3 regions of the Arsenophonus nasoniae genome follow, and region 3 is predicted to be linked to each of the others. Evidence: riboswitches for the same ligand, from Rfam matches in the RefSeq annotation. Region 3 holds a riboswitch; each other region holds the start of a gene.
The links. A riboswitch is a leader RNA that binds a small molecule or an ion and turns the genes downstream of it on or off. The one in region 3 is predicted to bind magnesium.

Region 1 (5,028 bases), 420 kb from region 3:
TTCGGTACAGAAAAAATAGCCAATGACACGCTTGTTCATTTAGTACATGAAATTTTTGATCTACGTCCCTATGGTCTAGTGAAAATGCTCAATTTATTACAACCTATTTACCGTCAAACCGCAGCATATGGACATTTTGGCCGTTCTCAATTTCCATGGGAAAAAACAGATAAAGTTGCTGAACTTCGTGCAGCCGCAGGTTTAACTAACGAGTAGTCGATTTTATCTTGTTAAAACAGCAAAGGGACAGTTAGATAACTCTCCCTTTTGCTGTTTTAGATCTAGATAAAAATAACAATTGGTTATTGAATTTTTCCAATACTTATTTAATAAAGACCATAATAAATTAATTTCTTTTATTCTGAGCTGACTCTTTGTCCATTTAACTATGTTAATAATATGAAATCACAGCGAGTACCGATCGCTTTACAACAGATTGTCATGCGAGTATTGCGCAACAAACTGGCTACAGCGAGTACTAAATTGGAAAAAACCTTTACAGAACCATTGATCAATTACCGACAGCGAGGAACCATTGCCGGTAGTGCCCATCTACAAGCATGGGAAATTCGGCTTAACCCGATTTTACTGATTGAAAATGGTGAGATTTTTATCAATCAAGTTATTCCCCATGAGTTAGCCCACTTATTGGTTTATCACTGTTTTGGTAAAACAGCCCCGCATGGTAAAGAATGGAAATGGATGATGGCCGTGATCCTGGAAGTTCTACCGCAGACAACACATCAGTTTGCTTTAACCTCTATTCGTAAGCAGATCTTTCATTACCATTGCCAGTGCGACCTATCACATCAATTAACCCTACGCCGGCACAACAAAATCCAACACGGTAAAGGGGAGTATATTTGCAAAAAATGTGGTCAATATCTCGTTTGGCAAAATCAATAGGAGAGCAATTCACTCTCCCTGATTGATCAAGCTAAATCAGTCATAATCAACTTCGCAATTTCAAAGTAAATAATTAATCCTGTGCCATCTATAAAAGTAGCAATAAAAGGCGCAGAAACAATAGCAGGATCAATATTCAATCGTTTTAGTACCATTGGAATAATAGAAGAAACGATCGCACTCCATACAGTAATTGCCATCATAGTCAAACCAACAACAAGGGTAACTTGATAGCCAACATCCAGGATCCAAGCACGAAATATGCCAACACAACCTATCGTTAATGCCACTAAAAAGGACGTAGATATCTCTTTTTTAAGCACTGCACCTAGATTACGTAAACTCACTTCTCCTAGCGCCATTGCCCTAACTAAAGTAGAAGTTATTTGAGTACCACTATTGCCACCAGTGCCAATTAATAAGGGAATAAAAAAAGCTAATGAAATAGCCGATTCCAGCTGATCGGAAAAAGCTTTCAATACTGTACCAGTATAAGCTTCAGCCACAAATAACATCAATAACCAAACAACGCGTTTACGCCATAATGTTATTGGGCTGGTTGACATATAAGGCACTTCTAAAGGTAGAGTTGCTCCTTGCAGGTGGGCATCTTGGGTGTTCTCATCCTCAATTAATTCAGCGATATCTTGCGCGCGCAATACCCCTTTTAGTTTAGAAAACTCCACAACCGGAATAGAATCAACATCACAATGATTAAGTAGAGCAAAAACCTCTTCACGTGATTGTTCTGGTGAAACAGAAAAGAAATCACGTCGCATAATATCTGAGACTAGTAGTTCATCCGATGAGGTTAATAATGTTTTCATCAATAACAGACCATTTAGATATTTATCTTTATCAATAACATAAAGATAAGTCGGGATCTGATCGCCGGTAAGTATATTAGCCAGATTATTTTTAATAGCAGCAACAGAATCATTCATAGAAACAGCGATATAGGATTGACTCATATAAGCACTAACTTTTACTTCATCAAAATTATTATGCTGCTGCTCATTGAAATTTTCTGCATGACTATTTGCCGGACACACCACACTGGGTGCCGTTTTTTGTAGGGATGTTAACTTCATTTTCGAAACCCTATCACTGTTATAAACTGCAAACAGTTCTCAAATAGGGGCAAAACCAGATGCGAGAATATTAAGCTATCTCAACGTCTCAGTTTTAGCACTATACAACGTATCCTGCAACCAGCAGGAAGTTACATGGGGATACACCTTGACTCGATATATCCTGTCCTGATCTTGGGCGTCTCTCGACGTCGTCAGATCAGCAACCTATGTTTGTATAGGAGCCTCGCCTAACGAGATACTGCACCGTGCTTAATATTAAAATTAATATTAACTCGGGCAGATTATAATGAAGCTAAATAACTTTTCCAATTATAGTGTTACTTATGGTTTAGTTTTTGTTTAAGTTGATAAATAATAGAATCGATCAGCTAAATTAATAAACGAAAATATATTTAAAATCGTAAGTTATTTAATTAAAAAAGCAAATGTTCATCAAACGCCAGACGATCTATTTTTATCTTTTTTGCTTCATTAATAACTTGTTCTGCTGTTTTACCATCTAAGGTGCGGCAAATCCGTTTTTCCAATGCTCTTGAAGCAGCTCTTTCACCAAGTTGACGATATTCATCAAAATTAATACTATTAAACATAGTAATATCAATAGCTTCATCAAATTGCTGCTGTTTTTCAAAAGAGAGAGAATCTCGTACTTCAGCAATAGAAGAACGTAATAATTGCTTATTTTTGCCATTTAGTTTTAATTGTTGTTCACAACCCAGCAACAAAAAACTGATGAAGAAAATTAATAGATTAAATCTCATTATATAACGCCCTTCTCTCTGTTTTTAATTATCAGCATAGCAAAATTAAAACCAATAAACTTGAGTATAATGAAAATTTAAAGAGAATAATTGTAAAAAAAATTTTCATATTGCTGGTGAAAATTAACAGCAATACCTTATTGCTTATTAGTTGTTACAGAGTAAAAATAAAATTTAAATACAATCAAGTTACTATTCATTAAATAGCCATAAATTAAAATAGTTTATTTAATATACTGTTATTTTTTCAAAATAATTGAAAGAGCCAATACAGGCTCTTTCGATATTACTTTTATTTTATGGTAATTTAACACCTTCAAGAGAAATAATAAGTTCAGCTTCTTGCGATTTAGGCCCGAGATCTTTTTGAAAATTAAAATCTTTCAATTTAATTTTTCCAGTTGCCTCAAAACCTACACGATAGCCCCCCCATGGATCGTCACCTTTTCCGATTAAGATAGCATTAAGTACTAATGGTTTTGTTACCCCATTTAACGTCAATTGCCCCTCTATATGATAAGCACCCTTGACTTGACTGACCTTAGTGGAAATAAAAGTTGCCTCAGGATATTTTTTTACATTAAAAAAATCGGCACTACGCAAATGTTTATCGCGTTCTGCATGATTAGTATCAATGCTTGCAGTATTGATCACCACCTTGACTTGATCATTTTGTGGATTTTTTTCATCAAAGGTGAAACTACCGGTAAAATTCTTAAAACTACCATAAACCCAACTGTAACCTAAATGTTGGATGCGAAACTGAATAAAAGCATGTTGACCTTCATTATCAATTTTATAATTTGCGGCTATTGCTGAATTAATGCTCAATAGCAAAATTGTGGTGACTAGCGTTAAAAAAATTTTTTTCAACATAACTATCTCCAATAAGTTAGTTTCTTGAACGTAGCACGCTACGCGTGAGCGGCGCAGCGGTGCTGCTTCGGGGATGTTAATGAGTTGAGTACTGTTTTATACTCTGCAGTAGGTTAATTTTTTTCAGGGATTCATCTCGATGGCTCGCAATAAATCTCCCAGAAAGCGTAAACCGGTTAAATCAGGCAGGCTGCCCGTCACTTCACGTGCCACAGCGCCTGTTTATCCGAAACGTTTTATGATCTCTCTCCCACCCGAAAATGATGATGACAGACCGCCTGAATTTTTTTATGACACCCTAAAAGAAGCCATACGCCACTGCGTCCGACTCGGCCCCCAATTTTTTCTCGACACGCAGTATTACCCGCCGCTAGTCACGATTATCAGGGGTTTTGAACAACGCCAAGACCAAGCTGATGACGCTGGATACGACTACACTGAGGGGGGAATAACTGAAAGTCTGCCTGCCGATGAATTCATCACCTATACGGAGCTAGGAATAATCCCTGTTTCCTTTGAACCCTGGGATAAACACACCGATAACTGGGCTGACGAATCTGACAATTTCTGTTTCTTTGGCAAGATGCCCATAAGGTAATTGAGTCAGATGTATATCCCTCGTCCTGCTAAACTACTTTTCACCATTGATGACGGTTGGAATAAATTCCTCGAAAAATACGGCGATAGCGTTAGTTCGTGGACGAGTTTATCTGTGGAGCGCATGCTTGCCTGCGGCACTTGTGCCATGGGTGTCCGGCGCTATTGTTGCGCTTCGTCTGATTGTTCTCACAGCCGTTTTTTCTGCCAAAGCTGTAAGTCAAAAGCCTGCAGTTCATGTGGCTTTAAAGCCACCGAGCAGTGGTTAGCACAGCAGGTTCATATTTTACCCGACTGCGACTGGCAACACATTACTTTCACCATGCCACATCTCCTTTGGCCTTTTTTTAACAATAACTGGCCGCTACTTAATGCTCTGTTTCGGGCAGCCACTCGAGCTATGCTGCAGTTGGCTCGCAAACAGGGTATCGAAATTGGTATTTTCTGTGCCTTGCATACTTATGGCCGGCAACTCAATCAACATCCGCATGTTCATGTTTCCGTCACTCGAGGGGGTTTGGATAGTAAACATAGTGTATGGCGAAAGCTGTTTTTCAAAAAAAAGGATGTCGAAGAAATCTGGCGAGGGGCTGTTATCCGACTACTGCGTCACAGTTATGATTTAATTAACCCTGGCCTTCTTCCCGGTCTTGGCCATATCCGTGACAAAAAACATTGGCGGCGTTACTTGAGGGCGCAGTACGGACGTTATTGGAAAGTGCACTTTGCTAAAAAAACGAAAGGGGCATGGCATAGTGTTAAGTACCTCGGTCGCTACCTTAAACGCCCACCGG
Region 2 (5,028 bases), 970 kb from region 3:
GGTGATTGAAATGCTTAATCCTTGAATAACACGAATAACAAGGAAAGCTGGTAAACTTTCAGTTTGTGTTAACATGAATGTTGCTGCTGCATAGATAGTTGCACCTGTTAGCATAATTTTGCGGCGACCGATGGCATCGGAAAGCGGACCAAAGATTAATTGCCCTAAGCCGATTGCCAAGGTATAAACCATAATTGAAAGCTGGGTTGATGAGAGACTTTTATTAAATTCTTTTGCGATATCAGGAATCGAGGGCAAATAAGTATCAACCCCTAAAATACCCATCATAGTGAGTAATGCTAAGCCAAAAGTAAAGAAAGACAGCGTTTGTCTGTTAATTTTTTTCATAAATATTTCCCTTAATAGAAAATTTTATTTCAAGCATGCAGGAAAATTTCAGGATCGATATTCAAACGGAGTTGCTGCTAACTAGCAAACTTTTCTATTTTTTGTTGAGCTTTAATTTAGTTTTATCCGGTTTGTTGGTTTTTAAATCGTATTTGATTAAAATCATACAAATCTAGTAAATTAAAATGCATCTACGTTACAGCATGAGCGTTTTAAATTAGTGGCATATTGATGAATAGAAAGCGATAGCTTAAAAAAGCAATCACAATGCGGGAATAAGCTAGCGAATAACTGGACTTTATTTTTTAGGGTAATTTTAATCGGCAGACTTTAATAATCGTAAAGGCTCGGTAACTGACCGAGCCTGTGGTTTGTTATATATTAAGAATAACTTTGGCAATTTCGAAATAAATAATCAGACCCGTACCATCAACTAGCGTTGTGATAAATGGCGCTGAAACTACCGCCGGATCAATGCCATACCTTTTAAGTAGTAGAGGAATGACCGAGGAGACAATGGCTGACCATAGAGTAATACAGATCAGTGACAGACTGACAACGATACAAATATCCCAACCAATATTCATAAAGCTGGCACGTAATATCCCCGCTGCCCCTAAAGTGATGGCGATTAACACTGCAGTTGACATCTCTTTACGCAAGATCAGCCATAAATGACTGATGGAAAGTTCTCCAATCGCCATTGAGCGCACAATCGTTGACGTAATCTGAGTACCACTGTTACCGCCTGTTCCCACTAAAAGTGGAATAAAGAAGGCTAAAGCAATGACCGCCTCTAATTGCTCTTCAAATGATTTAATGACCGTGCTGGTATAGGCTTCCGCAATAAACAGTAAAAGTAACCATACACTGCGTTTTTTCCACAGGGCAAAAGGACTCGTTTGAAGATAAGGTTTATCTAACGGTAAACTACCACCTTGTAGTTGAGCATCTTCGGTTGCATCATCTTCCAATATACGATCAATTTCTCGTTCGCTAAGGGCACCAACTAATACCCCTTTATCTAATACTGGCACCAGATCAAAACCACAGTCATGCAATGATTTTGCTAATTCAGTGCGTTTAACATCTGGGGCAACAAAGAAAAAATTGGGTTTCATCAGTTGGTTGATGCTATCACTATCAGTAGAGTGCTTTAATAGCGATTTTACTGATAAAATACCGATTAATATTTCATTCGTCGTAATGAAAATTTGATTAGTGATACTATTTTCTTCAAGTTTTTCCAGAAAAACTTTTTTTGCTTCAGCAACAGAAATATGTTCTGGTAAAGTCATATAATTCTGTGTCATATATGAAGCGGCAGTTGGGTTTGCCTGGTCAACATGATAGCGAGGTTTAAATGTATTTTGTTGGATAGGTAAAGCCATATAAAAGTCCCCTATAGGTGTTAAAATCTCTCACCGGGGCGAACTAACGTGGGAAGTAGATCCCAACGTTTAGGTTTTAGCTTCTAACAACGTATTCCAAGCGGAAAGTTACTTTTGTAAGACCTTGATTCGATCATACCTGTTTTACCAATACAAGCCTGTCTCCATGCAAGTACGGCAGTAACTTTTGTTTGTTAGGTAGCCTCGCCATAACGAGATCGTTTATTGTATTTCACGTCAACAGTGTTGAACGCCAGCGATTATAAATTTACTTATTTTGATTACAATTTTTTCTTGAAGTTGTTTAGTTAAGATTTAAGAAAGTCAAATTTTAACAGTCAAAAATAAGAAAATATTGTCTTTATTTTATTATAAAGTAAAAGAAATGCTTGTTTGAAATATGAATAGATAAAAATTAGATGGTTTTAATCGAAATATTTTAAAAGTTCTTAACTTTTTGTTTTTACTATTTTAAATAACGCCATTTATATTACATAAATGCTTCTGGTGCGATAATTGAAAATGCGCCTTTAACAATTAAAATAAATACAGCTGCCCAAATAGCAGCTGATAATAAGCAGACGCTATAGACCTTAGTTCGGTTCATTAATAACATGCCGGCAACTAATGGGATCATGTATCTTAATACCGCAATAAAACGAGAGGTAAATAACACAGTTATCCCTTGGTTTTGTAATTTGTTATGGGCATTATCAATAGTTGATTGATAACGACTAAAAAAACGACTAAATAATTTTCTACGGGTTATTTGATTACCCAAATAGTAGGAAATTATTGAACCAATGGTTGCACCTAAAGTAATCGCCAACCAAACTAAACTAATATTTAGTTTTGGCAAACTGGCAGTAATACCCGTTAATAACATAACGGATGCAGGTGGTAGAAAAGAAGATAAAACAACCGTAGATTTGCTAATTGCGATGCTAAATAATATGGTAAATAACCATATTGGATGTAAATTAATCTCTGACCAAAATGCATTTAGATATGTCATAAATTCTTCTGTTTTCATTGTGTTATTTTCTCTTTAGTGAGTTATTTCTGACAAAATAAAAAATATTATAATAATATAATCTATCTATATTAGCGTAAATTAAAGTTATTCAATTGTTGTTATAACAGGATTAACTTTACTAAATTTAAATTCAGTAGTTTATGAGTAAATAAAAATTTTGCCCAAGATAGGCATATGTTAGTTAATGGCTGGGGAAATGGTCAATTGCTTTAGTTAACGATATATTAAATAAATAATATCTTTATTTAGCTAGCAAGCAGAACAGTTATTTAAGCAAGCGTGAATTTTAATTGGCATCAAATCTTAGTGTATCAGTTCGATTTTACCATACTCTCTGCTTAGGTTTGTAAATCGATTACTGATTATTTTTGTCATTAACAATACATTTTTGTTAATGACAAAATAATTAGTTAAGTATTTTTTTATTCAATGAAGTTTCTACTTCGGCTCTTTTTAAATAGGCATATAATATTGCACTAATTAAAGTTCCACACATAATCGCTAGCAGATAAGCAATAATCGGTTGTACCGCTCCAGGAATCAACATAACAAATAGTCCACCATGAGGTGCCATTAGTGTGACATGAAAATACATCGATAATGCACCAGTAATGGCTCCGCCAAGCATACAGATGGGTAATACCCGCATCGGATCACGGGCAGCAAAGGGAATGGCGCCTTCAGAAATAAAACATAGACCTAATATGAACGCTGCTTTACCGCCTTCACGTTCATTAGTTGAAAACTTGTTACGAGCAAACAATGTCGCAAGTCCCATGGCTAAAGGGGGTACCATGCCCGCTGCCATAATGGCTGCCATAGGACCATAAGTTTGGGCACTTAATAAAGCAACACCAAACGCATAAGAGGCTTTGTTAACGGGTCCTCCCATATCTGTACACATCATTGCACCTAAAATAATACCTAAGATAACGGCATTAGTTGTGCCAATATTGGTTAGCCATTCTGTAAGGGAGGTCATTATCCAGGAAACAGGATTACCGATAATATAGATCATAACTAAGCCAGTAATTAATGTGGCGCATAATGGCACTATTAAGATAGGTTTTAGGGACTCCATACTTTTAGGTAATGGAAAGTATTGATTGAGCAATTTGGCGACATAGCCAGCCATAAAACCAGCAATAATACCACCAAGAAAACCGGCATTGGTGCTAACCGCTAGCATGCCACCAACTAATCCAGGTGTTAAGCCGGTTCTGTCAGCAATTGAGTAAGCTATATAACCAGATAAAATGGGTACCATGAGCGCTAAAGCAGAGTGTTTACCAATTTGCATTAATGCTGCAGCTAATGTGCCTGGTTGCTCGGCTGCATCTAAACCAAACATAAAAGAGAGGGCGATACAAAGGCCGCCGGCTACTACCATCGGTAACATGTAAGAAACACCAGTAAGTAGATGACGATAGAGGCCCTGAGTTGTTGTTTTCTTAGTTAAGTTGTCTGAGCTATTTTTTATTTTGTTAGGTTGATAATATTCAGCTTTAGCTAATGCATTATCCATCTCTTGCGCGGTTCTTTTTAAGGCGGCGCTTGTTGAGGTGTGGTAAATCCGTTTACCGGCAAATTTCGCTAAATCAACTTCTATATCAGTGGCAGCAATAATAAAATCGGCATCATTGATCTCTTCTAAGGTAATTTCATTGCCTGTTCCCACCGAACCACGCGTTTCTACTTTGATTTGCCAGCTTCGTTTTTTAGCTTCAATTTCTAAAGCTTCTGCTGCCATAAAAGTATGTGCCACACCAGTAGGACAAGCGGTCACGGCTAAAACACGCTGTTTTTTGGCGATCTTCGGCTTAATAAAATTAGCGTTGTCCACAATAATCGCTTTATTTTCGGCCATAGAGAGAGTTTTTTCTGGCGCAGGTATTATCTGTGTTTCATCGGTAAAGAAAACTTTTTTACCGGTCAATTGGTGTTCATCTGCTATATTTTCACCAATAACAATAATCAATTCAGCTGCCGCAATATTATCCGTTAATTTTAAAGATTGATGCTGTATCTGTTGACATAATATTTGCTTAGCAAGATAGGTTCTTGGTGGCATTTGGGGTGAATGAATAATAGCAATTGTTTTCATCAAGAGATTCCTTATATTTGATATGGGATCAGAGCAACTTGGTTCATCATTTTTGTCAGTTGTTGCCGATCCATGCTCCTAACATTACCTTGGCTGACTGTTATGGCACTGATTGCTGTTGCTAAGCGCAATGTATGTTCACTGGTTTG
Region 3 (5,028 bases):
ATGATTTTTTGACGCTAAATGGCGCTAGCGAATTAATTGATTGCTAAGTGGCATTTGGGGTTGTTATTTAGTGTTCTATATTAATGAAAATTTATTTTATATTTCATGATATAGCACATAAAAATCAGATAAATTTAGGTTAAGTGAAACATTGTTCTATGGTATGGCTTATTGGGCTTAATTTTAATTTCCCCTAATTAGGCGTAAAATTTTATTGCTTAGTTGCTAGCAACTTTTTTATTAACTAATAATTTATGTAAATATAGTTAATATAAGTTATAGAAATATTTTATTAATTTAAAGAACTATATATTAATTAAATGCTGCTAATCTTTTATTATTTTCATTTATTATAAAATTAAAAATTTCTAGTGATTATTGAAGAGTTAAATAAATAGAGTTTAAACAGAAATAAATTGAATTTGATTTTGCATTGCTATTTAGTTGAAATACTAAGGTATTGCTATCAGCGATACCTAACGTTTTACAAAAATGAAATTTATATATATTAAATATACTATTAAAAATTTAGTTGCAGAAAAATATTTGTTAATGTCTGATTATCATAATATTTTATTATAAATTGTTAGAAATTGATTTCAGGTAATATATATTCAATAAAACAGACAGCGGAGCAGTAATGAAAAAATTTTTACCTCAATTAGAAAATAAAATGCTGATGGCGTTTGTCGCTGCTGCTGAGTCAGGTAATTTTTTACAGGCAGGGATATTATTAAATAAGTCTAAAACGACAATTAGTCGTTGGATAAATGAACTTGAGATTATATTAGGCTATACGTTATTTGATAAACGCGCGAATGGCTCTGTTTTGGATATAAATAGTAATGGTAAACTTTTATTGCCAAAGGTGAAAATGTTTTTGTTATCTTTACAAAAATTAGAAAAATTTTCTTTCGCGTTAAATAACAATAAAGAGCCTGCGGCCATTAGATTAGCATTTAATCAACTGATTCCTGAAGAGGCGATTGCTGATGTAGTATTAAAATTAAAGAAAGAATTTCCCGCTGTTGAAATACATATTGTTCATGCGGATTTATTTGATGTTGAATTTACCCTTAATAGTAATAAAGCGGATTTTGTTTTAGGTTTGCAATGTGTTGAGATATATAACAATATTAATGCGCAAGTTGTTGGTGATATTCAAATGATGTTAGTGGCAGATCCAGCCCACCCTTTGGCGAAAGAACAACAGGTCAATAGTTTGTCTTTATCTTCTGAAACAGTCATTTATCCTTCATTGCAAGGTAAAGTCGATGATGAGCGATATCATTTCCTGCCTTATTCAGAAATGATGTTAACCACTGATTATTATTCGTGTGTGAAATTGGCAGAAAAAGGATTAGGTATTACTTATTACTTATATTCCTGACCATATGGCTATTAATTCTATTTTGACAAAAAAATTAAAAGAGGTAAAAGTTGATAAAAATGAAGTCAATAATATCCATTCATTAATGCTATATTACCGTGCAGATTATCGTTATTTTGCCATATCTGCCATTTTAAGTTCAGGATTAAAAGAGTGGTTTGGTTATCATTAAGTGATGAGCACCGTTTGGTATTCAATTGATCTAACGACTCGTTGCTGGGTTTTATCGTAAAGTGGCTAACATAATTAAATAAAACATAAACAAACTAGCAATGGGATATTTTTTCCCCATTCTTTACGCATATAATACGCGCTCATTCGAAAGTGTTATATCTCGTTAGGCGAGGCTCCTATACAAACACAAGTTGCTGATCTCACGACGTCGAGAGACGCCCAAGGTTAGGACAAGGCAGATCGGATTAAGGTTTGCCTCAAAGTAACTTCCTATCATAGGATACGTTGTATAGTGCTAAAACTAAGACGATTGGGATAGTGTTCTATGCTCTTTCATCTGGTTGCCCCTATATATGAGATTTATTATAGGGTATCTATATGTTGCTATTTTTGACATTCAGCGAGCAAAGTATTTTCTTAGCTAGATTTAGCTATATCTCTCTTCTTTCTCCCATACCGATAAATTAATTGTTTATTTTATTGGGTTAAAACAGCATTAAGTGATTATCTAACATCACTAATCAGCTGTGTATATTTAAAATATTTTTATGATGACCAGTTCATCAATTTTACTATGTCTTGAGATAAGTATTATGTTTTCTTTTATTAAAAATAAATCGACCAGTTTAATTTTTTTCTGTTTTTATATTCCCGGGGCTATGGCAGCAGACGTTTATGATAAGCAAGGTAATCGAATAGCGGTTAATGGTGAGATTGAATCTAAACTAATGAATTCAAAAGATAAGGATCAAGATGGTAATGAAATAAAGGTAAAACTGGGTTTAGAGTTAGATAGTCAGTTTACCAATTCTGCTAGTGGTTTTGCCAAATTTGAACATGAGATAGAACTGCATGGCGCAGAAGGGGACAAAAGTAATGAATCAAAGAATAATTTAGCTTTTGCTGGCTTAAAATATGTTACTCACCATATCGATTATGGTCGTAATTATGGTGTTATTTATGATGTCGCTGCTTATACCGATGGATTATCGCTTTTTGACGGTGATTTCTTTTCTGATAGTGATATTTCAACCACCAAAGAGGCGAGTAATTTGCTGACTTATCGGCAAACTGATTTTTTTAATTTAGTAAAGGGACTCAATTTTGCTTTGCAGTATCAAGGCAAAAATAGTCATGATGAGGTTCAGCATCAAAATGGTGAGGGGTGGGGAGCCAGTGTTAGTTATCACTTTACGGATAATTTGCAAGCAACCCTGGCCTATTTTTATTCCAACCGAACCCAACAGCAACAGCAGATCCGGCCGGGTAAATCGGCGGAAATATGGGCGATGGGTTTCAATTATGACGCTGAACCGGTCAAATTTGCTGGTTTATATTCCGAAAGCCGCAATATTCATTTCCACGAAGTCGATGATAATGTGGTGATCTTTGGTAAAGTTAGTACCCTCGAGTTGCTTTCTTCCTATACTTTTGCATCTGGTTTAGAGCCGGGAGTGGCTTATTTTTATTCACGGGCTAATAAGCAAGTGGATGTGGTTAACTATTTTAATATTTTTACTAACTATAATTTTAACGATAATTTCAAAGCTTACGCTGCTTATAAGGTTAATTTATTGAGAAATAGCCAACGGGGTAACGAATTAGAGATAGCGCGCGATAATGTTATTGGGGTAGGGATGACTTATAGTTTCTAAACTTTATCACTATTGGGAGCGGATTTTCTATTATCTTGCATCTTAATTGTTAGTTATGTGTGTCGTTAGCTATTTAATGACACACATAACTAAATTTATTTTTATTAACCAATGGTTATTAATTACCGATTTCAGTGCTTGTTCTTAATTTGGTTAATTCCAACGCTTTATTTTTCGTTAACTCAATTTTGTTGGCCATCGCGGCGATCCCCCAATAGGTTCCTTGCTGAGTATCATAAAAGCGGTTAATCGCTTCTAAGTTAAGATCGCGATATTTTATCCATGCCAATTGTGATTTTTTCAATGCAGTTTTGAATCTTGAGCTCAACTTTTTATCGGCGATTAATAATTGATATTGCTTGTTCAATTCGTTATCCCATAACTTTAATGCATTTTGGTAACAATCAACGCTATCAAGCGTTGATACCGTTGTTGGTTTCGCTAAACATTGTTCCAACGTTTGATCGATATTAATGCTATCGGCTAGCACCAATTTACTGATAAATAACATGATAACTATGGTTAATTTTTTCATGGCATCAACTCAAATGGTTTATCGGCATTAATAATATATAAGTATATAGGACAAGGTTGCTGGTTGAGATATAAATGTCGGTCGATTATCAATATTACGATTTAGTCTGAATAAAAGAATAATTATTCTTCATTAGGTAAATTATTGTCCTCATGTTAGGTTGCTAATTTAGGCTGCCTCAACTAGCTCCTCATCGAGTGACGATGAGGAGAAAGCGAGTCAATAATATTGAGCTAGTATTTGCTACTTATGTTTTGATTATTTTCCATTTCGAAACGTGGTGAAACGAAGCCATAGAGTGTCCAGCCTAGGAATGTTGCTAGTGCGCCCCACATAACGGCATCTTCTCCAGAGGAGTACAAGGCATAGAAACTATAGGCGGCACCAATAAAAGCAATAATATTAGCCATTTTTGCTTTCTGTGGCTCAACATTAGCCACTTTTTGTAAGATGATCATGGTGGCCATAGAAAGAATATAAGGGATAATATTAGTGACAACCGCTAGGTTAACTAATACATTAAATTGTTTATTTAATGATGGACTAATGGTCATTAGTGCTAAACCAGATTGGATAATGACAATAGTCAGCATACCTTTAATCGGTGCTTCTGCTTTATTGACAGCGGAGAAAAGTTTTGGAAAGTAGCCAGCATCCGATGATGATTTAAATACTTGCGCAATCGTAAACTGCCAACCCAGTAGGGAGCCACAACATGACATGATCATTAGCGCCATGATGACTTTACCGATAGTGGGATTAAATATTTGTGCGAAGGCTAAACCAAAAGGGGCTGTGGAGTTAGCTAAGTCTATATTTGGCACAATACCGGCTATGACATTGGTGGAAACAATATAGATTACCGCTGCGCCTAGTGTGCCGCCTAATACGGCAATAGGAACATTTTTCTCTGGGTTATCAACGGCTTCACTATTTGCACAAGCCGATTCCATGCCGAGAAATGCCCATAGTGTCATAGCAATTGAGGAGCCAACGGCCTGAAAAAATGGAAAATTGTGTGGGTTCCAGGAGTGGATATATAGGTCGGCTTTGAACCAGTACCAGCCAATAATGGAGATGCCCATAACGGGAATAATAACCCCCCAAACGGTAATACTACTTATCTGACCCGAGATGTGTGCCCCACCAAAGTTAGCAATGGTACATATCCATAATACGGCGATGGTAGCGATACAGATAACCAATGGACTTAAGTTTACCCCAAATAATTCTGCTCCATACCCAACCGCAGAGATAGCAATTGCTACGTTAGC

Region 1: it holds a riboswitch for magnesium, as region 3 does, so the genes downstream of both, ArsFIN_RS15075 (magnesium transporter) here and ArsFIN_RS17230 (porin) in region 3, are expected to answer to the same signal.
Region 2: it holds a riboswitch for magnesium, as region 3 does, so the genes downstream of both, ArsFIN_RS02350 (magnesium transporter) here and ArsFIN_RS17230 (porin) in region 3, are expected to answer to the same signal.

What each region holds. Positions count from the first base shown of each region.
Region 1 is NZ_CP038613.1:2,984,394-2,989,421, forward strand. It holds gene metK (methionine adenosyltransferase) at 1-216, shown strand, start outside; gene ArsFIN_RS15070 (SprT family zinc-dependent metalloprotease) at 400-906, shown strand; gene ArsFIN_RS15075 (magnesium transporter) at 933-1,997, opposite strand; M-box (ykoK) riboswitch at 2,070-2,242, opposite strand; gene ArsFIN_RS15080 (DUF6694 family lipoprotein) at 2,414-2,761, opposite strand; gene ArsFIN_RS15085 (YceI family protein) at 3,059-3,637, opposite strand; gene ArsFIN_RS15090 (hypothetical protein) at 3,777-4,235, shown strand; partial or broken gene ArsFIN_RS15095 (IS91 family transposase) at 4,245-5,028, shown strand, end outside.
Region 2 is NZ_CP038613.1:500,309-505,336, forward strand. It holds gene ArsFIN_RS02345 (MFS transporter) at 1-348, opposite strand, end outside; gene ArsFIN_RS02350 (magnesium transporter) at 723-1,661, opposite strand; M-box (ykoK) riboswitch at 1,794-1,963, opposite strand; gene ArsFIN_RS02355 (DedA family protein) at 2,230-2,754, opposite strand; gene fruA (PTS fructose transporter subunit IIBC) at 3,182-4,879, opposite strand; gene fruK (1-phosphofructokinase) at 4,891-5,028, opposite strand, start outside.
Region 3 is NZ_CP038613.1:3,404,924-3,409,951, reverse strand. It holds gene ArsFIN_RS17235 (LysR family transcriptional regulator) at 641-1,390, shown strand; gene ArsFIN_RS26530 (hypothetical protein) at 1,395-1,562, shown strand; M-box (ykoK) riboswitch at 1,717-1,886, shown strand; gene ArsFIN_RS17230 (porin) at 2,158-3,219, shown strand; gene ArsFIN_RS17225 (lysozyme inhibitor LprI family protein) at 3,338-3,754, opposite strand; gene potE (putrescine-ornithine antiporter) at 3,988-5,028, opposite strand, start outside.